DNA from 3 places in the Pseudomonas sp. DF11 genome. Region 3 is predicted to be linked to each of the others. Evidence: predicted binding sites of a transcription regulator. Region 3 holds the regulator's gene; each other region holds the start of a gene.
The links. Region 3 encodes FliA, which starts transcription of late flagellar genes. Its sites were predicted from a motif close to CTAAAGTTTNNNNNNNNNNNGCCGNTAA; they were not measured.
Positions count from the first base shown of each region.

Region 1 (7,741 bases), on a different contig from region 3:
CAGGCCTCGTGGGGTGTGTTGCGGGTCCTTGGGGTCGAATGCGACGCGCCACGAACCCGGGGCAGCCCACACCTCGTCCATGATGTGCTGGAAATGCACGAACCCCAGGCCGCTCTTCAGGCCCGCCGTACGATCCCAGGCCTTGAGGCTGGCACAAACCTCGACCAGGGCCGACGCATCCGGCCCCAGGTCACCGGCACAAACGCCGAGGAGATCCGGCATCACCTGGTCGGCCAGGTAAACCTGACCGTCCATGACCATGCGCTGCAAATCCTCCACCTTCACCGGCCCATCCTTGGCCAGCGCGGCCATCCGCTCCAGCGCAAACCGCGCCCGCAGCCCCAGCGGCTGGCCTTGCTGGCTGATCAATGGGGAATAACCGGACAGCGGCTGCGACGGATTGACCATCCAGGCCGAATCGTTGGAGTTCTGCACATAATCGCGGCGCAGCAACTGCGGAAGCCTGTCGGCGGCATAGATGCCTTTCTGCGCCGCCTTGGGATCAATAGCCCAGGCACATTCGCTGCGTGCCCCATCCAGCACGATCAGTTGCAGCCCGGCCCTGGGGTCGCTGCACCGGGCCAATTTATCGGCGTCGACGTTCGGTACCACCGACACGTTCATGTAGAGGCTTTGGCCCTGATCGTCCACCGCCAGGGTATTGACCCAGGGAATGCCCTGGATCTCATGGACGGCGTCCTGCAGATCCTTGAGCGTGACCGCCTTGTTCATGGCGTACCACTGGGCCAGCACGCGATCGTTTTCCAGGTTCGCGTCCCGCAGGCTGTAGGCGAACCGGTTATCCCAGTCCAGCCGGCCGGGCCATTGCACGATCGGGCCGAACTGCGAGCCATAGACCACTCGGGAAATCGCCTGCACTTGGCCGTCAGGTTGCTTGACGTCGACCGCGACCGTCTGTTGGCTCATCGGCACAGACTTGCCGTCGAGCAGGTAGCGGGTCGGGTCTTTAGGATCGAGTTGCAGGCGGTACAGGGTGAAGTGTTTTGAACTGTCCACGGTGTGGGTCCAGGCCAGGTGCTGGCTGAAGCCGATGTTGATCATCGGCAGGCCCGGCAGGGCCGCTCCCATGACATCCAGCTTGCCGGGAATGGTCAAGTGCATCTGGTAGAAACGCATGCCGCCCAACCATGGAAAATGCGGATTCGCCAGCAACATTCCACGGCCGTTGAACGAGCGCTCACTGCCGATGGCCAGCGCATTGCTGCCACGCTCCAGCGCAAAACGCTGCTGGCGGGTTGCGGCGGCAGCGAAGCCGTTGGCCGAAGCACCCGCAAGTGCCGTCGCCTGGGGCGGCTGCGCGCCAGCCAAGGCCTCGGCGAACTGGCCGACGCCGCCTTCCACCAACAGTCGACGAGTCAACTTGACCAGGTCCAGCGCCGTGATCGGCCGCACCCACTCGCCGGCACACTGTTCCGGCAGGCCTTTGGCCTTGCGCTCGACCAACGCACGGTTGTAGCCCGCCACGTAGCCTTCGACCAGTTGCTGCACTTGAGGCGTCTGGGCCTGCCAGAAACCGGAAACCGCTTGCGGTGTGTTGAGCCAACTGAAAAACACATCGCTGACGCGGTTCTCCCGCTGTTCGACCGTGACCTGCTGCGGCCCGAAATAGTGCGAGCGCTGGGCGTTGACCGTGACGATCTCATTGGCCAGCAGGCACAGGTTGTCCTGGGCGTAGGCATAGCCGATGCCATAACCCAGCCCGCGTTCATCCTGAGCCCGGATATGCGGTACGCCAAAACGGGTGCGACGGATCTCGGCACTGGCCTGCTGCCCATCATCCTGCGCATTGACCACGGGACTGAGCCCGAGGGCGATCCCCAGAAAAGCGCCTGCGAGGCCAATCCTCGATAACTGCCCGGACATTCTCACGCTCACTCCTGATAAAAACTTCAGAAACCAGGACGGCTACCGGTGCGACAGTAGACAAACACTCGGCCCGCCTGGGAAATCACATACCGCGTGCTGAACCGGAATGTGCCTACCCTTGGAAACGAACCGGATGAAAAAAAATTAATGGCTGGCGGCCGTTTGAATACGGGGGTTTGACGAAGCATGGGCAATTTTTTCACATCACGGTCCTCATGATTGCGCGTCCTCGTTCGTCCTATTACAGGAGAGTATCCGTGACCTTTTCTGATCAGGCTGGTAAGGAGTTTTTGCATGCGTAACGCGCAACAGCCCATGGAGGGCAAGCCAAGGCCGAGCGGCGTCTCGCTGAGCGCCCCCCACCGTGTATTCGACAAGCCGGCAGAGCGAGGCGGCAACGACCACATCAGGCGCTTGCTCAAGAGTTTCGGGCTCAGGACCAGCCTGATTCGCCTCAAAGTCATCGATGCGCTGCTCAAGGCCGCCAACGAAAACCGCAGCCTGGGCGTGCGCGGCGTGCACAGCCAGTTGTTGGGGCTGGACATTCCATTGTCCTTTCTCAGTGTGCGCGAGGTGTTGAAGCGCCTGTGCAGCGAGGGAGTCGTCACCCTCAACCCGGATAAAAGCTACTGCCTGCACCCCAGTGCGATGGCCGTGCTCCGGGCCGAGGATTGAAGCCGGCGCTCAGGACTTGACCTTGCGCCGCATCACACCGTTGATCACCACCACGATGACCGCCACGGCGATGGCGATGTATTGAAACAGCTGCTCGCTGATCATGCCTTTGCCTTGCATCCAGGACAGTCCCAGCATGATTGCCAGGACGACGAGGACGATCAGAATCGAGTATTTCAAACGTTGTGAATGAGTCATTACCAATTTCCTGAATGTATCCGTTCTGTATCCGAAGGCTTGCCAAGTCCCTACCGAATTGCGGGGATGACGGGCTGCCAACGGGGTCCCATGGTACAGCCGAAGGAGCGTATTCGCGCAACCGCGGTGGTTAATCATGAGGAATTATGTATGTTTCGTCGTATCAGCCTGTTGCTTGCCTTATTGTCCACCCTGACCCTGAGTGGCTGCCTGTTTTTCCCCCACGACCGTGGTCATGGGGATCGACCTGATCACCGTGGCGGCCCGGGCTTCGACATGCCCCGCTAACGCCCCCTGGCGAGGGAGCCGCTTCCTCGCCAACCGCTCCATCCTCCTTGCCCTCTCCTAAAGCTGCGTCACCGCAGGCCGATACATACAGGACTGCCCATCCGCCTGCTCCAGAAAGTCGCCTTCGTGCAAGGACTCCCCCCATGCCCTCATTCCGAACTATTCAGGCTCGCTACACGCTGTTCCTGATTGTATTCATGCTGGTGTTATCCATCCTGACCGTGGTGGGCATCAGCTATCTGGTCGCGCCCAAGTTGCGCCAGACCGAAGAGCAAGTGGCCTTGAACCGCATCGCCGAGGTCGCCGAGCAGATCCAGGGCGAATTGAACAAGGTGCAGGCGCAGCAGCGCAGCATTACCCAGACCATCCCGCTGCTCGACAGCGACGCCATCGACAAGGTATTGCCGGGGCTGGTGGACCAGTACGGTGAGTTGAAAGTCTTCGGCGGCGGGATCTGGCCGCTGCCCAACCAGCGGGCCGAGGGACGCAATAAATTCAGCACGTTCTGGCACCGCGACGCGTCCGGCAAACTGGTGGTCAATACCTTCTGGAACAGCGACGCTGCCCCCAACTATTACGAACAACCCTGGCACAAGGGCGGCATGGCCACCCCGCCTGGCAAATGCGCCTGGGCCGCGGCCTATAAAGACGACGCCAGCGCCGAACCACGCACCAACTGCGCCATGGCCATCCAGAAGAACGGCGTGCCTTACGGTGTTTCCACCATCGACGTGACCCTGGGTTTCTTCAATGACCTGGTGGCGCGCAAGGAAGCCGACCTGAGCGCCGAGATGCTGATCGTCGAAGGCGACGGCAAGATCATCAGCAACAGTTCGCGCATCAGCGGACCGATCGTACTGAAGAACATCAGTGAACTGGCGGCAACCTCGCCATTCGCCGCCCAGGTCAAGGCTGGCCTGGCCAAGCGCGACCAGCCGCTGCAACGGGTCGAGTTCGACAACAAGGGCGAGGCCAGCACGTTTTTCATGCGCCCTATCGAGGGTTCGCCATGGTTCCTTGCGACCGCATTGCCAACCCGGCTGATCACCGCCCAGCGCGACGACGTACTGAGCACACTGAGCCTGCTGCAGATTCCGATGGTGATCCTGCTGGTGTTGATGCAGCTTTACGCGATCCGTCAATTGACCCACCGCATGAAGGTCCTCAAGGGCAACATCGACGCCTTGTCCACGGGCGATGCCGACCTGACTCGACGTATCACCATTCGGGCCGAGGATGAACTGGGGGCGATCGGTCATTCGGTCAACCGCTTCATCGCTTACCTGCAAAGCATGATCGGCGAGGTCACCCAGGCCACTGGCGCCATGGCATCGAGCCTGGGCGACCTGCAACGGACCTCGGCTCACACCAGTGAAATCCTGATGCGCCACGCCTCGGAAACCGACCAGACCGTGACTGCCATCACCCAGATGAGCTCCACGGCCGAAAGCGTCGCGCAAAATGCCGCCGAGACAGCAGCGTTCACCCAGCGCGCCAACGAGCATGCCGACCGCTCCCGCGTAGTGGTCGGTGAGGCGTCCAACAGCGTGGTCGCACTGATCGATGAAGTGGCCAGCGCCACTCGCAAGGTCGAGAGCATGCAACAGGACGCTCAGCGCATCACCGAGATTCTCGGTGTCATCGGTGCCATTGCCGGGCAGACCAACCTGCTGGCCCTCAACGCCGCCATTGAAGCCGCCCGGGCCGGTGAGCAAGGCCGTGGTTTTGCCGTGGTGGCCGACGAAGTACGTGCCCTCGCCGCCCGCACCCAGGCCAGCACCTCGGAAATCAACGAAATGCTGACCCGCCTGACCCAAGGCGTGAGCTCGTCGGTCTCGGCCATGGAAAACACCCAGGCCAGTTGCCAGTCGGCCGCCGATGCCACATCCCGAGTCAACTCCGGGCTGGACGAAATGGCAGGTTCGGTCAGCCAGATCAACAGCCTGAGCACCCAGATCGCCACCGCCGCCGAGCAACAGAGCGCGGTGACCGAGGAAATCAACCGCAGCATGGTGCAGATCCGTCACATGGTGGAAGAACTGGTGGAAGGCGGCCTGGCCAGCGAAGCCAACACTCGGCAACTGCTGGAAGCCAATGCTCGGGTGAATGCGATCATGGGGCGGTTCAAGGTGCGCTGAATCTGCTCCCGCCACAAAACCTGTGGGAGTGAGCCTGCTCGCGATCGCGGTGGGTCAACTGCGGTGATGGCGCCTGTGCTGCCATCATCGCGAGCAGGCTCGCTCCCACAGGGTTCAGTGGTTTTCCATTCCTCTGCGAATTGTCTCCTTCCCAACCTGACAATTGTGTAATCCCCGCCTCAGCCCCCTGTCAGCTCGCGCTCGCTACTCTGTTATCCTCCCTTCAAACCGTTTGATACGAGACCACCTCCATGGCCCATCCCCTGCACTTGCTCGCCTTGAGCGCCCTGTTCGTCTCCACCCTGGCCCAGGCCGCCGAACCGGTCACCATTGATGTACACCGCGATGCCAATTGCGGTTGCTGCAAAAAGTGGATTTCGCATCTGCAAGAAAACGGCTTCAAGGTCAACGACCATGTCGAAGCCGACATGAGCCTGGTCAAACAGCGCCTGGGCGTGGCGCCGAACCTGCGTTCCTGCCACACCGCCGAGATCAACGGCAAATTCGTCGAAGGCCACGTCCCTGCCGACCAGGTGCTGGCGTTGAGCAAGCGCGATGACTTGCTCGGCGTGGCCGCACCGGGCATGCCCATGGGCTCGCCCGGCATGGAAATGGATGGCATGAGCGACGCTTATCAAGTGATCGGCCTGAAAAAAGACGGGACCCAAACCGTAGTGGCGGACTATCCGGCCCATTGATGGGCGAAGCCTACATCGGCCTGTTCCTCGCGGCCTTCGGCGCGGCAACCCTGTTGCCGCTGCAATCCGAGGCGTTGTTGGTCGGCTTGCTGCTCAGCCAGCGCCATGAAGCCTGGCTGTTGCTGGGGGTTGCCACGTTCGGCAATGTCCTGGGTTCACTGGTGAACTGGTGGCTGGGCACGCGCCTGGAGCATTTCAAGGACCGGCGCTGGTTTCCGGTCAGTCCCGCCCACCTGGACAAGGCTCGTGGGCATTACCAACGCTTCGGTCGCTGGTCACTGCTGCTCAGCTGGTTGCCGATCATCGGCGATCCGTTGACCCTGGTGGCCGGAGTGATGGGCGAACCGTGGCGGCGCTTCCTGCTGCTCGTGACTCTTGCCAAGGGCCTGCGCTATGGCGCTCTCGCCCTGGCGACTTTGGGCTGGATGGACTGAACGTTCGCGTCGTTCGATTGCCTGTGGTTAATGTCGCCATAATCGGGCCGCACCAGGATCGGCGGCGGCCATAAGGAGATTGACCATGTCCCGCATCACCGCGCGCTGGTTGCCCAGCCTGTTCCTCACCGCCGCCCTGCCCCTGCTCGCCCAGGCCGCCAACCCGCCTGAAGGCCCGGCCTACGGTGCGCAGTTGGAGGGCTTCGAATACCCCTACACCCTCAAGCATTTCCCCTTCCAGTCCCAGGGCCAGTCGTTACAGATGGGTTACATGGACGTGCCAGCCCAAGGCAAGGTCAATGGCCGCACCGTGGTGCTGATGCACGGCAAGAATTTCTGCGCCGCCACTTGGGGCGATTCGATCAAGGCCCTCAGCGAGGCCGGATACCGGGTCATCGCGGCGGATCAGGTCGGCTTCTGCACATCGAGCAAACCCGAGCATTACCAGTACAGCTTCCAGCAATTGGCAAGCAACACCCAGGCCTTGCTCAAGGCCCTCGGCGTGCAGAAAGCCATCATCCTCGGTCATTCCACCGGCGGCATGCTCGCCACCCGCTACGCCTTGCAGTTTCCCGACCAGGTCGAACGCCTGGCGATGGTCAACCCCATCGGCCTGGAAGACTGGAAAGCCTTGGGCGTCCCCTATCGCACCGTGGATCAATGGTACGCGCGGGAGTTGAAAGTCACCGCCGAGGGTATTCGCAACTACGAGCGCACGACCTATTACGCAGGCCGCTGGAAGCCTGAGTTCGAGCGTTGGGTAGACATGCTCGCCGGCTTGAACAAAGGCCCGGGGCATCGGCAAGTGGCGTGGAATTCGGCGCTGATCTACGACATGATCTTCACCCAGCCGGTCTATTACGAGCTCAAGGACCTGACCGTACCCACCCTGCTGCTGATCGGTACCTCCGACACCACGGCCATCGGCAGCGACATCGCGCCGCCGGCGGTAAAGGCCAGGCTGGGTCACTACGAGGAACTGGGCAAGCAGGCTGCCCGGCTGATCCCCCGCTCGACCCTGGTGGAGTTCCCCAATCTGGGGCATGCCCCGCAGATGGAAGAGCCGGACCGGTTCCACAAGGCCCTGTTGGGCTGGCTGGACAAACCCATTCCCTGACGAGGTGTTCCATGGCGGTGCAAATAGCAGTCATAGACGATTGGCAAGATGTGGCACGTGGCGTGGTGGATTGGTCGGTGCTGGACCGCATCGGCCAGGTGACATTTGTCCACGATTACCCCGCCGACCGCGACACCCTCGCCGAGCGCCTGCAGCGCTTCGAAGTGATCTGCGTGATGCGTGAACGTACCTTGTTCGACGAAGGCCTGCTGCGCCGCCTACCCAATCTCAAGCTGTTGCTCACCGGTGGCATGCGCAATGCCGCCCTGGACCTGAAGGCCGCCGCCGAACTGGGTATCCAGGTGT
Region 1 is NZ_JBYVYN010000001.1:403,603-411,343, forward strand. It holds gene pvdQ (bifunctional acylase PvdQ) at 1-1,884, opposite strand, end outside; gene AC30D9_RS01615 (fe2+ zn2+ uptake regulation protein) at 2,182-2,562, shown strand; gene AC30D9_RS01620 (hypothetical protein) at 2,572-2,760, opposite strand; gene AC30D9_RS01625 (hypothetical protein) at 2,911-3,048, shown strand; gene AC30D9_RS01630 (methyl-accepting chemotaxis protein) at 3,192-5,186, shown strand; gene AC30D9_RS01635 (DUF411 domain-containing protein) at 5,438-5,884, shown strand; gene AC30D9_RS01640 (YqaA family protein) at 5,884-6,318, shown strand; gene AC30D9_RS01645 (alpha/beta fold hydrolase) at 6,404-7,435, shown strand; gene AC30D9_RS01650 (D-2-hydroxyacid dehydrogenase family protein) at 7,447-7,741, shown strand, end outside.
Region 1: the regulator FliA is predicted to act here: its motif matches at 3,106-3,133, upstream of AC30D9_RS01630 (methyl-accepting chemotaxis protein).

Region 2 (7,741 bases), on a different contig from region 3:
CATTGGTCCGCGCCGCCCGCAGGCAGCTGTAGATACTGCCGGGATTGGTTTCATCCAGTGCGAAGAAATGCAGCATGCGCTCGGTGTTGAGCGCGTCGTAACGGGCGTTGTAGTCGTCCAGCGTACCGGCCGCCAGCAGCGACATCGCCAGCTCGGCATGGCCGTCACTGCGCCCGGCCTGGGGCATCAGCGACAGCGAATAGCTGACTTCAAGCATGCGCGCCAGGTTCTCGGCGCGCTCCAGGTAGCGGGACATCCAATAGAGGTCCGAAGCAGTTCTTGAAAGCATGTCTTAGTCCTCCACGACCCAAGTGTCTTTGGTGCCACCGCCCTGGGACGAGTTCACCACCAGCGAGCCCTCGCGCAGCGCCACGCGGGTCAGGCCGCCAGGCACCAGGCGGGTTTCCTGGCCCGACAGCACGAACGGACGCAGGTCGATGTGGCGCGGCGCAATGCCGCTCTCGACAAAGGTCGGGCACGTGGACAGGCTCAAGGTCGGCTGGGCGATATAGGCTTCCGGACGGGCCTTGAGGCGTGCGCGGAAATCTTCGATCTCCGCCGCGCTGGCGGCCGGCCCGACCAGCATGCCGTAGCCGCCGGAGCCCTGGGTTTCCTTGACCACCAGATCAGGCAGGTTGGCCAGTACATGGGACAGGTCCTGGGGCTTGCGACACTGCCAGGTGGGTACGTTCTTCAGGATCGGTTCTTCGGTGAGGTAGAAGCGGATCATCTCGTCGACGTAGGGGTAGATCGACTTGTCATCGGCCACGCCGGTGCCGACCGCGTTCGCCAGTACCACATTGCCCGCGCGGTACACGGCGATCAGCCCCGGCACGCCCAACATCGAATCGGGGTTGAACGACAGCGGGTCGAGGTAGGCATCGTCAAGGCGACGATAAATCACGTCCACCTGCCGGGGGCCGGCGGTGGTGCGCATATACACGTGGTCGTCACGTACGAACAGATCGGCACCTTCCACCAGCTCCACACCCATTTCGCGGGCCAGGAACGCGTGCTCGAAATAGGCACTGTTGAAGCGCCCCGGGGTCAGCACCACGGCGGTGGGATTTTCGAGGGGGCTCGAGCTCTTGAGGGTATCGAGCAGCAGGTTCGGGTAATGGTCGATGGGGGCCACGCGCTGGGCGGCGAAGAGTTCGGGGAACAGGCGCATCATCATCTTGCGGTCTTCGAGCATGTAGCTCACGCCGCTGGGTGTGCGCAGGTTGTCCTCCAGCACGTAGTAGCTGCCGTCACCGTCGCGAACCAGGTCGACACCGGCGATATGAGCGTAAATGCCCCGGTGCAGGTTCAGGCCCTGCATCGCGATCTGATAGCCCTCGTTGGCCAGTACCTGCTCGGGCGGAATGATGCCTTCCTTGAGGATGTGTTGCCCGTGGTAGATGTCGGCCAGGAACATGTTCAAGGCCTGGACCCGCTGAATGCAGCCTCGCTCGACCATCTGCCATTCACTGGCCTTGATGCTGCGAGGAATGATGTCGAACGGAATCAACCGTTCAGTGCCCTGCTCGTCTCCGTAGAGAGTGAAGGTGATACCGGCTCGGTGGAACAGCAGGTCGGCCTCACGGCGGCGTTGCTCAAGCAGTTCAAGCGGCGTGTCCGCCAACCAGCGTGAGAAGGCTTGGTAATGCGGGCGGCAGTCACCCTTCGCGTCATACATTTCATTAAAAAAAGCGTGGGGCATAGCCAACTCCCAGCCGCGTTCTACACGGCATTTCTTATCACTTCGTCATTCCAATGATCCGGCCTTGCTTTGTTTTAATGAGCCCTGTTTCTCTGAGCACCTCGATAGGCATGGGTCTCTGGTCTGGCCTTTGCGTCTGGATGACGTGTGCCCCCTGGTTAAATCCGCGTGATACATGACTCCTTTAGGTTGGGTTTCCTTCAAGCGGTAGCAAAGGCTGTGCCTAAGCGCAGCGAATCGGATCCGGATTGGAAAAAGCGCCTTGAAAGTGCGCCATGGCGAAATTTGTTTTCATTTCTGCGACAAAAGCTTCTTTAAAGGCTGAAACGTTTATTTCGGCTTCTTCCTACATGTCCCGGAACGGGTCGAATCGGTGCAATAAGGTAGGGAGCAGCCGCCGGACGCCCTGAAATGGGGAAATTTATACTCACTGGCCGACAACCCCCTCAAAAGCGAACACCTCATCTGTGGGAGCAAGGCTTGCCCGCGATGACGATGACACATTCAGCATCTCGGTAACAGGCACATCGCTTTCGCGAGTAAGCCCGCGAGCGAGCTTGCTCGCGATGGCCATCGAACTGAAACAAGCATGTCAAATGTGACAATTTCCCCCACTACCCCGCCGCCGTCCCGCTCCCCCCTATTAACGGCTGACAAAGCCACTTAACTTACCGCGCAAACGGATCAACTCTGATTAAGGATGATGCGCGTGGGGGTTTATCGGTTGCTGTTGGCCCTGCTGGTGGCGGTTTCGCATATGGGCGTGACGTTCATGGGTCTTAACCCCGGCGTCGTTGCCGTGGTGTCCTTCCTGATCATCAGCGGTTTTGTGATGACCTCGTTGATCGAGAGGAACTACAACAGCCCGGGCCAAATCGGCCTGTTCTACATGGATCGACTGCTGAGGCTGTACCCGCAGTTTTTGGTGTACTTCGTCCTGTCCTGCGCGGTGATCCATTTCCTGCTGCCGGGAACACCCCAGGCAGCGGCACTGACCTTCGAAAACATCGCCACCAGCCTGCCGATCCTGCCGTTGGGCTTCTACATGTTCGGCATCACCGTGCCCGAGATCCTGCCACCCGGCTGGTCCCTGGGCCTGGAAATGTGCTTTTACCTGCTCATTCCGTTCCTGATCCTCTACAAGATGCGGGGTATCGCTTTTGCGGCGTCCGTGACGGTGTTCATGCTCGCCTCGCTGGGCTATCTCAACACTGACATCTACGGCTACCGCCTGCTACCCGGTGTATTGTTCATTTTCCTTTGCGGCAGTTACCTGTATCGGGCCCAGGCCAAGGGACTGTGGGTCGTGTCCCTCACCCTGCTCGTTGCGGCGTTGATGTTCCTGAGCATTGTCGTGGGGATCATTCCCCGTCGGCCTTTCAACGCCGAGGTGACCCTGGGCATCGCCCTGGGTCTGCCGGCGGTGTTTTTGCTCAGCAAGCTGAAGCATCACCGCCTGGACGAGTTCCTGGGCAATATCAGCTACGGCGTGTTCCTCAACCACTTTGTGGTGATGTACGTGTTGCGAGCATTCTGGCCGGTCGAATACAGCGCCCTGATCATCACCGCGGTGCTGGTGCTGTCGTTCGCGTTGAGTGGCGTGTCGTACTACGGGGTCGAGCGGCCGGCACTTAAGCTTCGCCACGCGCTGAGGGCGGGCGCTAAATACCGTGGGGCGCAAGGTCCCATCGGCGGCACAGTGGCCTAGTCGCTGACAGCGGTTCAAAAAATGCCCGGGATTCAGGTCCCGGGCATTTTGCATTTCAACGCCACGAAGTCAGAACGTCACACTGGCGCTCAACTTGGCGGTACGCGGCTCGCCGACGTTGACCTGCAACTGACTGCCGGTGGAGGACGGGTAGTACTGCTTGTCGAACAGGTTGTCGACGTTCAGTTGCAACGAAGTCTTGTGCCCCAATACCGGCGACTCCCAACGCAGGAAAGCGTCGGCGACGGTGTAGCTGCTGAGCCAGAAATCGTTGGCGTTGTTGGCGGCGCGTTCGCCAACATAACGCGCACCGGCACCGGCGTGCCAGGCGCCGAATTCGGCAGGTACGTTCAAGTGGTGGCTCAAGTACAGGCTGGCGGTGTGCTTGGGTGCGTCAGCGAGGCGATGGCCTTCATCATCCGGATCGTCGAGGATTTCCGTGTGGGTGTAGGCGTAGGTGCCAATCAGGTCCCAACGCTCGGACAGGCGACCGGTGATGTCCAGTTCCAGGCCTTGGGAACCGACTTTGCCGGCGGCTTCCGACAGGGTCACGCCATTGACCGTAGAGGACGTCACGACGTTTTTCTTGACGATGTCGAACAACGCGAGGTTGATGTTCAAGCCTGGGAGCGGATCGTACTTGGCACCGACCTCATAGCTGCGGCCCTCCTCCGGGTCGAAGGTCTTGCCGGCGTCGTCCACGGTGTCATTGGGCTTGAACGAACGGCTGTAGTTACCGTACAGCGACAAAGTGTCGGTGGCTTTGTAAACCAGGCCGAGGAACGGCACGAAGGCGTCACCGTTGTCATCGCGATTGACGTCATAATCCTTGCCTAAACCTTGATCGCTGTACTGGTCGTAGTGTTGATAACGACCTCCGAACACCAGAATCCAACGGTCATCCAGATGCCAGTTATCCTTCAAATAGATCGAACTGGAATTCAACTGGTTGCGCAGATCACTGTCGGTAGAGCTGACCAGGCTTGGCTCTGGTAGATTGCCGTAGACCGGCGAAGTGATATCGAAACCAGGCTGAACTTTCCCACGGTAAGTCTTGCCCCGGAACTGATCGGACACCTGATTATCAATGCCAACCAACAGGTCATGACGCTGGCCGAACAAGTCCTGCTTACCCATGAAATCCCAGCTGGCGTAACGGGTCTCATCATCGTAATGAGCGCCATTGGCCCGTCGGCTCAACATATTTCCAGTCAGGGTCCCAGGCTGCGCAATCGAAAGACTGTACCGATCATTGTTCCAACCATAGGTCACCCGGGTCTTCCACGCCTCGCTCAACTCATACTCGAACCGCGCCGTCGCCGTTTCGCGAATCCCCACGCTCTTGGCCCACGGCTCATCGAGACGCTTGTCGTAGTCGATGTCCACCGGATGCCCATTCCTGAACACCGTGCCCCGGTCAAACGGATTGGAATATTCGTTGTATTCATAACTCAGGTTCAACGAAGCCCGCTCCCCTGTCCAGGCCAAGGACGGCGCCACCAGCGTGCTCTCGTTGACGCCGTAGTTGCGCCAGTAATCCTCATGCCCGCGTTCGGCAATCAGGCGATACGCCAGGCCGGTATCGCCCAACGGTCCGGTGGTATCCAGGGCCATGGTGCCGCCACCTTCGCTGTAGGCCGAGCCGCTCAAGGTGGTGCTCTGGGTGTACTCCGGCTTCTTGCTGATGATGTTGACCAAGCCACCGGGTTCCAGCGCGCCGTACAGCATCGAGGCCGGGCCCTTGAGCACTTCGACCCGCTCGGTGGTGGCACTGAAGTTGTGCCCCAGGTTCGAACGCACGCCGTCGCGCAGGATCGAGCCATCGTCGTTGGTGCCGAAACCACGCTTGACCAGCGAGTCCCGCGAGCCGCCCAGGGTATTGCCCTGGCTGACGCCGCTGACGAACTTCATCGCATCGTTCAGCGAGCGCACCTGGTAGTCCGCCAAGGTCTGCTGGGTCACCACGTTGATCGATTGCGCCTCTTCCTTGATCGGTACATCGCTCTTGCTCGCCGTACTGGCTTGCGACGTCGTATAGCCCTCGTCCTGAGTGACGCGACTGCCCTGGATGTCCGTGGCGGGCAGCTCGAGAGAGTCCTGCGCCCACAATGGGCTTGCAATGAAGCAGCAAGACAAGGTTGGCAATACACACTTGATGAAGACATTGCGATTTGCGAGGGAGGTGGAACGATTCAAGACGCGCACTCATGGAAGGGACGTTAATGAGAGCAAATATACTTTGAGAATCATTCCCAGTAAATCTTTTGTATCAAATGATGATCATCTCAAACCTCGTGTGAGCGGGCTTGTTCCCACAGAGTGATATCAAATAGCCCCATCATCCTAAAGCTTTTGCGCACGCGGTCGAATGTATTCCATTGAGAGATTTTTTCGCCCAGGAGCGGTGGCATGCAGACGTTGAAGGCCTTGTACGAGTCTATCGAGATGCAATTTTTCGATACGCTCACCAAAAAGCTGTCGAGCCTTTTCCTACTGGTGCTGGTCAGCGGCTTGCTGTACTGGGTGGCCCTCAGCGCTCGTGCCGAGATTCTGCTGCAACTACGCAACGCGCAGCTGGATGGCGCCTTGCTGGGGCAGATCGAAGGCCGGCTCGACAGCCTCACCCATGCCCTGCTCTTCGGCGCGTTCCTGACACTGGCCATGATCAGCTTCATGGTCTGGTATTTCCGCCACCTGATCGTGCGTCCCGTCACCGCCATGACCAAGGCCCTGGAAGAGATCGCCAACGGCGAAGGCGACTTGTCCAAGGACCTGCCGCTGGTGACTCACGACGAGATCCGCGTGCTGGCCGGCACCTGCAACCGTTTCCTGGCCAAGCAGCGAGAAATCATCAGCAACGTCCAGGCACTGACCGTGCACATCGCCGTCGAGTCGGCCCGCTCGTTGAAGAACATCAGCGACTCCAGCGACAGTGCCACCCACCAGGCCCGCTTCGCCAAGGAAGTGATGGACCAGAGCAACACCGCCGTGGGCCGTATCGAAGAAGTCTCGCGCCAGACCCAGGGCATCTCCAGCACCACCGCCCAGAACCTGAGCATGGCCCGCGACTCCTACGCCGAACTGCTGGAAGTGACCGGCAACATCAGCGAAATTTCCAACAGCCTCGGAGAATTCGCCACGCTGGTGAGTGCCTTGAACCAGCGCTCCTCAAGCATCAAGTCGATTGTCGGGTTGATCCAGCAGATCTCTGCCCAGACCAACCTGCTGGCCCTCAATGCCGCCATCGAAGCCGCCCGGGCCGGCGAAAGCGGCCGTGGTTTCGCGGTGGTGGCCGATGAGGTGCGGACCCTGGCACAAAACGTCAGCCGGGCCACCGATGATATCTCGCGCAACATCGACGCCATGCTCGACGAAGTCAGCTCCACCCACGAGCAAACCACCCAGATCAGCCACAGCGCCCGGGAAACCCAGAAAGTGGTGGAGCGCGCCTCCGGTCATTTTGAAAGCATGATTGGCGATTTCGAGTCCACCAACGGCAAGTTGGCGGACATCGCCACCCATATCCAGCAGTTCGCCGACAGCAACACAGGAATCAACGAACGGGTCACCCAGATCCACGCCGACAGCCAGTTGATCGACCAGCGCATGCAGCATTCGGCGACGGCCACCCGCGACCTGTCCGGCGTGGCCGAAAAGGTCCAGGCGCTGCTGGGTCGCTTTGTGCTCGGCCACGGCAAGCTGGACGCCGCCATCACCCGCGCCAGCGAGTGCCGCGACACCCTCCAGGTCCACCTGGAGGCGCTGCAACGCGAAGGCCTGAACCTGTTCGATCAGAATTACCAACTGATTCCCGGCACCGATCCCAAGCAGTACATGGCCAGCTATACCGAACGCTTTGCCCAGGTCTGCCAGGAAGAATGCGACAAACTCACCCGCGGCACGCCGGGCGGCAAGGTTTCGTTCATTGTCGACAGCAAGGGTTATTGCCCGGTGAACAACAGCTGGGTCTCGAAGCCGCCGACCGGCGACCGGGCGGTGGATTTGCCGGTGTGCCGCAACAAGCGGATCTTCAACGACCCGATCGGTTTGCGCGCGGCGGGCAACGTCCAGCGCTTCCTGCTGCAGACCTACCTGCGCGATACCGGGGAAATCATGACCGAGATCGACGTCCCATTCTTCTTCGGCGGCCGCCATTGGGGCAACCTGCGGGTGGGGTTCGATGCGGCGGTGTTGCTGGCGGAGTGATGGTGCGGTAACACGACTCCTGAGCCCGCTCCCACAAGGAATCTGTGCTGTATGCAAACCCTGAGCCCCCCCAAAACAACTGTGGGAGCGGGCTTGCTCGCGAAAGCGGTGGATCAGCCACATGA
Region 2 is NZ_JBYVYN010000001.1:180-7,920, reverse strand. It holds gene AC30D9_RS00030 (alpha-E domain-containing protein) at 1-289, opposite strand, end outside; gene AC30D9_RS00025 (circularly permuted type 2 ATP-grasp protein) at 293-1,702, opposite strand; gene AC30D9_RS00020 (acyltransferase family protein) at 2,412-3,410, shown strand; gene AC30D9_RS00015 (TonB-dependent siderophore receptor) at 3,480-5,606, opposite strand; gene AC30D9_RS00010 (methyl-accepting chemotaxis protein) at 5,820-7,616, shown strand.
Region 2: the regulator FliA is predicted to act here: its motif matches at 5,754-5,781, upstream of AC30D9_RS00010 (methyl-accepting chemotaxis protein).

Region 3 (7,741 bases):
CGCTCTTCCGGCGACTCGATACCGTGGTCGACCGCGTTGCGCACCAAGTGGACCAGCGGGTCGGCCAGGGCCTCGACAAGGTTCTTGTCGAGGTCGGTCTCTTCACCCACCAGTTCCAGGTTGATTTCTTTCTTGAGCTGGCGAGCCAGGTCGCGAACCAGGCGCGGGAAGCGCCCGAAGACTTTCTTGATCGGCTGCATGCGGGTCTTCATGACCGCGGTCTGCAGGTCCGCCGTGACCACGTCGAGGTTCGACACGGCCTTGGACATGGCTTCGTCCTGGCTGTTGAGGCCCAGGCGCACCAGACGGTTACGTACCAGCACCAGTTCGCCGACCATGTTCATGATCTCGTCCAGGCGTGCGGTATCGACCCGAACGGTGGTCTCGGCTTCGCTGGCCGGCTTTTCCGCTGGCGCGGCCGCTGGGGCGCGGGCGGGAGCCGGAGCAGCAGCGGCAGGCTTGGCGGGCTCGGCCTTGGGTTCCGGTGCCTTGGCAGCGGGTTTGGGCGCAGCCTTGGCCGCCGATGTCGCCGCAGTGGCGGCGGCAGGCGCAGCAGAAGCGGTACCGACTTCGCTGAACTTGCCCTTGCCATGCAGCTCATCGAGCAGTGATTCGAATTCGTGGTCGCTGATCAGGTCGCTGCCAGCGGCAGCGGCGGCGGGCTTGGCCGGTGTCGGCGCCGAAGCGATAGCCGAATCCAGAGCGTCCACGGCAAAGGTGCCCTTGCCATGCAACTGATCGAGCAACGCTTCGAATTCGTCGTCGGTGATGTCCGAACTGTCGCCTGCGGCTTTCGGGGCGGCCGGGGCCGTCGACGGAGCGACGGCATCAGGCGCGAACTGGCCCTTGCCATGAAGCTGGTCGAGCAGTGACTCGAACTCAGCATCGGTGATTTCATCGCTGGCAGCCCCATCGGCGGCTGGCGCAGCAGGTGCTGCCGGAGCGGCCGGCGCCTCGGCCTGGGCCTTGACGGTATTGAGCGAGTCCAGCAGTTGTTCGAATTCGTTATCGGTGATGTCGCCCGATTCCTCGGCGACCGGTTCTTCGACCACTGCCTCGGCAACCGGTGCGGCTTCGTCAGCCGATTGCGGCTCGGCCAGGCGCGACAGCGCGGCGAGCAGCTCGGGGGTGGCAGGGGTAATCGGCGAGCGCTCACGCACTTCGCTGAACATACTGTTGACCGCATCCAGCGCTTCAAGCACCACGTCCATCAGTTCCGAATCAACGCGACGCTCACCCTTGCGCAGGATGTCGAACACGTTCTCGGCAATGTGACAGCACTCCACCAGCTCGTTGAGCTGGAGGAAGCCGGCGCCTCCTTTTACAGTGTGGAAACCGCGAAAAATTGCATTGAGCAGATCCGCATCATCGGGTCGGCTTTCCAGCTCGACCAGTTGTTCGGACAGTTGCTCTAGAATCTCGCCGGCCTCAACCAGGAAATCCTGAAGGATCTCTTCATCGGCGCCGAAGCTCATTAATGGCTGCTCCTAAAACAGGGCTAAAACTCAGAATCCAAGGCTGGACAGCAAATCGTCCACATCGTCCTGACCGGACATAACGTCTTCTCTTTTATCGGCATGAATCTGCGGACCTTCACCCTGAGAGAGATGTTTTTGTGGATCTTTTTCAGCAAGCATCGCTTCACGGTCGTGTTCGATACCTGCAAAGCGGTCGACCTGGCTGGCCATCAACACCAGTTTGAGCAGGTTGCTTTCCACTTCGGTGACCAGCTGGGTCACACGCTTGATCACCTGGCCGGTCAGGTCTTGATAGTCCTGGGCCAGCAGAATGTCGTTGAGGTTGCTTGCCACGGCGCGGTTCTCGGTGCTGCTGCGCGTCAGGAAACCGTCGACCCGACGGGCCAGTTCCCGAAACTCTTCAGCCCCGACTTCGCGACGCATGAACCGGCCCCAGTCGGTGCTCAAGGCCTGGGCTTCATCGCTCAGGCCATTGACCAGCGGCGTGGCGCTTTCCACCAGATCCATGGTGCGGTTGGCCGCGGCCTCGGTCAGCTTGACCACATACCCCAGACGCTCGGTGGCGTCGGTGATCTGCGAGACTTCCTCGGCCTGCGGCATATTCGGGTCGATCTGGAAATTGACAATCGCGCTGTGCAATTCACGCGTGAGCTTGCCCACTTCCTGATACAGACCGCGATCACGGGTCTGGTTGAGCTCATGGATCATTTGAACCGCATCGCCAAAGCGACCTTTTTCAAGGCTGTCGACCAGTTCGCGGGCATGTTTTTTCAGGGTCGATTCGAAATCGCCCATTGAAGATTCGTTGTCCATAGCTCCCCCGTGGCGCCGTTAACCGATGCGTTCGAAGATTTTTTCGATCTTCTCTTTCAACGCCTGGGCCGTGAAGGGTTTGACCACATAGCCGTTGACACCGGCCTGGGCCGCTTCGATGATCTGCTCGCGCTTGGCTTCGGCAGTGACCATCAGCACCGGAAGATGCTTGAGTTTTTCGTCGGCACGCACTTGGCGCAGCAGGTCGATACCGGTCATGCCCGGCATGTTCCAGTCGGTGACCAGAAAATCGAAGTTGCCACTGTGCAACATAGGGAGCGCAGTGGTCCCGTCATCTGCTTCGGCCGTGTTGGTGAACCCAAGGTCACGCAACAGGTTTTTTATGATCCGCCGCATCGTTGAGAAGTCATCAACGATGAGGATTTTCATGTTCTTGTCCAATTCGACCTCCAAGCAGTCTTAAACGCGCCCAGCACCTGGACGCGCCATTTCAATCAATCCGGCACAACACTCGACAACAGTCTGGAGCACAACGGATGGAGACTGGCGCAGTACTTGCCAGGCCAGCCTCGTTCGCAGTGTCCCCACACTGCCTGTCAACGCGCTCGCCACTCCCCCAAACGCCCCCGCAAACGGGCCGCGCACTGGCTGTGTAACTGGCTGACCCGCGATTCGCTGACCCCCAGGACCTCACCGATTTCCTTGAGGTTCAGCTCTTCGTCGTAGTACAGCGCCAAGACCAGTCGCTCACGCTCCGGCAAATTGGCAATCGCATCCGCCAGCGCGCTCTGGAAACGTTCATCTTCCAGGTCACGCGATGGCTCCATGTGAGCACTCGCGCCATCCTCGTGCAGCCCCTCGTGTTCACCACCGTCCTGCAACAGGTCGTCGAAACTGAACAGGCGGCTGCCCAAGGTATCGTTCAAAATCCCGTAATAATCATCGAGACTCAACTGGAGTTCGGCCGCAACCTCGTGATCTTTAGCGTCACGCCCGGTTTTAGCTTCAATTGCCCGAATTGCATCACTGACCATGCGAGTATTGCGGTGCACCGAGCGTGGCGCCCAATCGCCCTTGCGGACTTCATCGAGCATGGCCCCGCGAATGCGAATACCGGCATACGTCTCGAAACTGGCGCCCTTGCTCGCGTCGTATTTGTTCGACACTTCGAGCAGGCCGATCATGCCCGCCTGGATCAAGTCTTCGACCTGGACACTGGCCGGCAACCGCGCCAGCAAGTGGTAGGCGATACGCTTGACCAGTGGCGCGTAACGCTCGATCAATTCGTATTGGGCGTCCCGTGCCGATTTTTTGTAGAGATGGTTGTAACCGCTGGCTGTCATAGCACGGGCCCTGCTGTTTGTTGCACAAGACGCTCGACGAAAAATTCCAGATGCCCGCGCGGGTTGGCCGGCAACGGCCAGGTATCGACCTTCTGGGCGATCGCCTTGAACGCCAGCGCGCACTTGGAACGTGGAAAGGCTTCATAAACGGCACGTTGCTTCTGGACAGCCTTGCGTACGCTTTCGTCGTAGGGCACGGCGCCGACATATTGTAGGGCGACGTCCAGGAAGCGATCCGTGACCTTTGTCAACTTGGCGAACAGGTTGCGGCCCTCCTGCGGGCTCTGGGCCATGTTGGCCAGGACGCGGAAGCGGTTCATGCCATAGTCGCGGTTCAACAGCTTGATCAAGGCATAGGCGTCGGTGATGGACGTCGGTTCGTCGCAGACCACCAGCAGCACTTCCTGGGCAGCGCGTACGAAACTGACGACCGAGTCGCCGATACCGGCCGCGGTGTCGATCACCAGCACATCGAGGTTGTCGCCGATGTCGCTGAAAGCCTGGATCAGGCCGGCGTGCTGGGCCGGGGTCAGGTGAACCATGCTCTGGGTGCCGGAGGCAGCCGGCACGATGCGAATCCCGCCCGGCCCCTGCAACAGCACGTCGCGCAGTTCGCAACGGCCTTCGATCACGTCCGCCAGGGTGCGTTTGGGTGTAAGCCCCAACAGCACGTCGACGTTCGCCAGGCCCAGGTCGGCGTCCAGCAGCATGACCCGTCGGCCAAGCTCTGCCAGAGCCAGGGACAAGTTCACTGACACGTTAGTCTTCCCGACGCCACCTTTGCCGCCGGTCACCGCGATCACCTGTACGGGATGCATGCTGCCCATGTTCGTTCTTTACCTTGTCTTACTTAGACGGAGGCCACATTACTGGCTGCGCGTTCGCATACGGAACAATGCATGGCAGACCATCGATGTAGGTACAAAAAATATTCATGATTACCTCAGCCAACCTGCTTGGTCGGGCTGTGGTAGATATCAGCGAACATATCAGCCATGGCTTCTTCGCTGGGTTCTTCCTGCATTTGCACACTCACGGCTCGGCTGACCAGTTGATGACGGCGCGGCAGATGCAAATCATCCGGGATCCGCGGCCCGTCGGTCAGGTAGGCCACCGGTAGTTCATGACCGATCGCCAGGCTCAACACCTCGCCCAGGCTTGCCGTTTCGTCCAGCTTAGTCAGGATGCAGCCGGCCAGCCCGCAGCGTTTGTAGCTGTGATATGCGGCGGTTAGAACCTGTTTCTGGCTGGTGGTTGCCAACACGAGATAATTTTTTGACTTGATGCCACGTCCGGCCAGGCTTTCGAGCTGCATGCGCAGGGCCGGATCGCTGGCTTGCAGGCCCGCGGTATCGATCAGTACGACGCGCTTGCGCAGCAACGGTTCCAATGCCTGGGCCAGGGACTGGCCCGGATCCACATGGGTCACCGACACGTTGAGGATCCGTCCCAGGGTCTTGAGTTGCTCCTGGGCACCAATGCGGAAACTGTCCATGCTCACCAGGGCGATGCTCTGGGCGCCGTACTTGAGTACGTAGCGGGCGGCGAGCTTGGCCAGGGTGGTGGTCTTGCCCATGCCGGCAGGACCGACCATGGCAATCACCCCGCCCTCTTCCAGCGGCTCGACTTCCGGCGTGACGATCATCCGCGCCAGGTGCGCCAGCAACATGCGCCAGGCCTGGCGAGGCTCTTCGATACCATTGATCAATGCCAGCAGGTCACGGGACAACGGGCCGGACAGGCCGATGCGTTGCAGGCGACGCCACAGGTTGGCCTGGGCTGGACGGCTGCCTTGCAGCTGGTTCCAGGCCAGGGAGCCGAGCTGGACTTCCATCAATTCGCGCAGGCTATTGAGCTCAAAGCGCATCGAGTCCAGGGCACGCGGGTCGACACCCCGGGCAGGTGCTGCGGGTGCCGGTTCAGGACGACGCGGTTCGGCTTGGGCCTGCTCGATCAGCGGCTCGGCAGCGGTCAACGGCAAGCCGGCAGTCAGCGGCTGACCGGCGAACAATTGACGATTGGTGCCTGCCACTGCCTCGCCTTCGCTGCTGCGCAGGCTCAGTTCGGCCTGGGCGCTGGCGATGCGTGATTGGGTCTTGCGCAGCTCGTCTTCGAGCTCCATGTTCGGAACGCGTGGGGCCAGCGCCGACAATTTGTAATCCAGGGCGGCCGTCAGCTCGACACCGCCGGCGATCCGGCGATTACCGATGATGGCTGCTTCAGCGCCCAGCTCGTCACGAACCAGCTTCATGGCCTGACGCATATCGGCGGCGAAAAAACGCTTCACTTGCATAAACCACTACCTCAGCCGTTGGGCCCTACTGTCGCAACGATGGTCACTTGCTTGTTGTCCGGTATTTCCTGGTACGCCAGCACATGCAGCCCCGGGACCGCGAGGCGCCCGAATCGCGAGAGCATCGCGCGAATCGGACCGGCCACCAGCAGGATCACCGGTTGGCCTTGCATCTCTTGCCGCTGGGCTGCATCGATCAGCGAACGCTGCAGCTTCTCGGCCATGCTTGGCTCCAGCAGAACACCCTCTTCCGAGCCTTGTCCTGCCTTCTGCAGACTATTGAGCAATATCTGTTCCAACCTTGGTTCCAGAGTGATCACAGGCAGCTCGGACTCAGTGCCTACAATGCTTTGGACGATTGCGCGGGATACGCCGACCCGAACCGCGGCCACCAAGGCGGCGGTATCTTGACTCTTGGACGCGTTGTTGGCGATAGCCTCGGCGATACTGCGTATGTCGCGCACCGGCACTTGCTCGGCCAGCAACGCCTGCAGCACCTTGAGCAACTGCGACAACGAAACCACACCCGGCACCAGCTCTTCCGCCAGCTTCGGCGAGCCTTTTGCCAGTACTTGCAGGAGTTGCTGGACTTCTTCGTGGCCGATCAGCTCGCTGGAGTGCTTGTACAGGATCTGGTTCAAGTGGGTCGCCACCACCGTACTGGCATCCACCACGGTATAGCCGAGGGACTGGGCCTGGGCCCGCTGGCTGATTTCGATCCACACCGCTTCCAGGCCGAAAGCCGGATCCTTGGCGGTGATGCCGTTGAGGCTGCCGTAGACCTGCCCGGGGTTGATCGCCAGTTCGCGGTCAGGGTAGATCTCGGCTTCGGCCAGGATCACCCCCATCAAGGTCAGCCGATAGGCGCTCGGCGCCAGGTCGAGGTTGTCACGGATATGCACGGTAGGCATCAGGAAGCCCAGGTCTTGGGAGAGCTTCTTGCGCACCCCCTTGATCCGCGCCAGCAACTGACCACCCTGGTTGCGGTCGACCAATGGAATCAGACGATAGCCGACTTCCAGGCCGATCATGTCGATTGGCGTCACATCATCCCAGCCCAATTCCTTGGTTTCCATGGCACGGGCCGGCGACGGCAGCAGTTCCTGCTGGCGCTTGACCTCTTGCAGGGCCTGGATTTTCTGCACGTTCTGCTTTCTCCAGAACAGGTAGGCACCGCCCGCGGCCACGGCAGCCATGCTCAGGAAGGAAATATGGGGCATCCCCGGCACCAGGCCCATCACCGCCATCAGGCCGGCAGCAACGGCCAGGGCCTTGGGCGAGGCGAACATTTGCCGGCCGATCTGCTTGCCCATGTCTTCGGAGCCCGAAGCACGGGTCACCATGATCGCGGCCGCTGTGGATAACAACAGTGATGGCAATTGCGCCACCAAACCGTCACCGATGGTCAACAAGGCGTAAACCCTGCCAGCGTCGCCGAAAGTCATGTCGTGCTGGAAGATACCGACGGCCATGCCGCCGATCAGGTTGATGAACAGAATCAGCAGGCCGGCGATGGCGTCACCGCGCACGAACTTGCTGGCACCGTCCATGGAACCGTAGAACTCGGCTTCCTGGGCCACTTCCAGGCGACGCAGCTTGGCCTGGCTCTGGTCGATCAGGCCGGCGTTGAGATCGGCGTCTATCGCCATCTGCTTGCCCGGCATCGCATCGAGGGTGAAACGCGCGCTCACCTCGGAAATCCGCCCGGCGCCCTTGGTCACCACGACGAAGTTGATGATCATCAAGATGGCGAAGACCACGATACCGACCACGTAGTTACCGCCGATCACCACCTCACCGAAGGCCTGGATCACCTTACCGGCGGCAGCGTGCCCGTCCTGGCCGTGGAGCAT
Region 3 is NZ_JBYVYN010000005.1:63,975-71,715, reverse strand. It holds gene AC30D9_RS16400 (chemotaxis protein CheA) at 1-1,475, opposite strand, end outside; gene AC30D9_RS16395 (protein phosphatase CheZ) at 1,506-2,291, opposite strand; gene AC30D9_RS16390 (chemotaxis response regulator CheY) at 2,310-2,681, opposite strand; gene fliA (RNA polymerase sigma factor FliA) at 2,849-3,595, opposite strand; gene fleN (flagellar synthesis regulator FleN) at 3,592-4,422, opposite strand; gene flhF (flagellar biosynthesis GTPase FlhF) at 4,539-5,888, opposite strand; gene flhA (flagellar biosynthesis protein FlhA) at 5,900-7,741, opposite strand, start outside.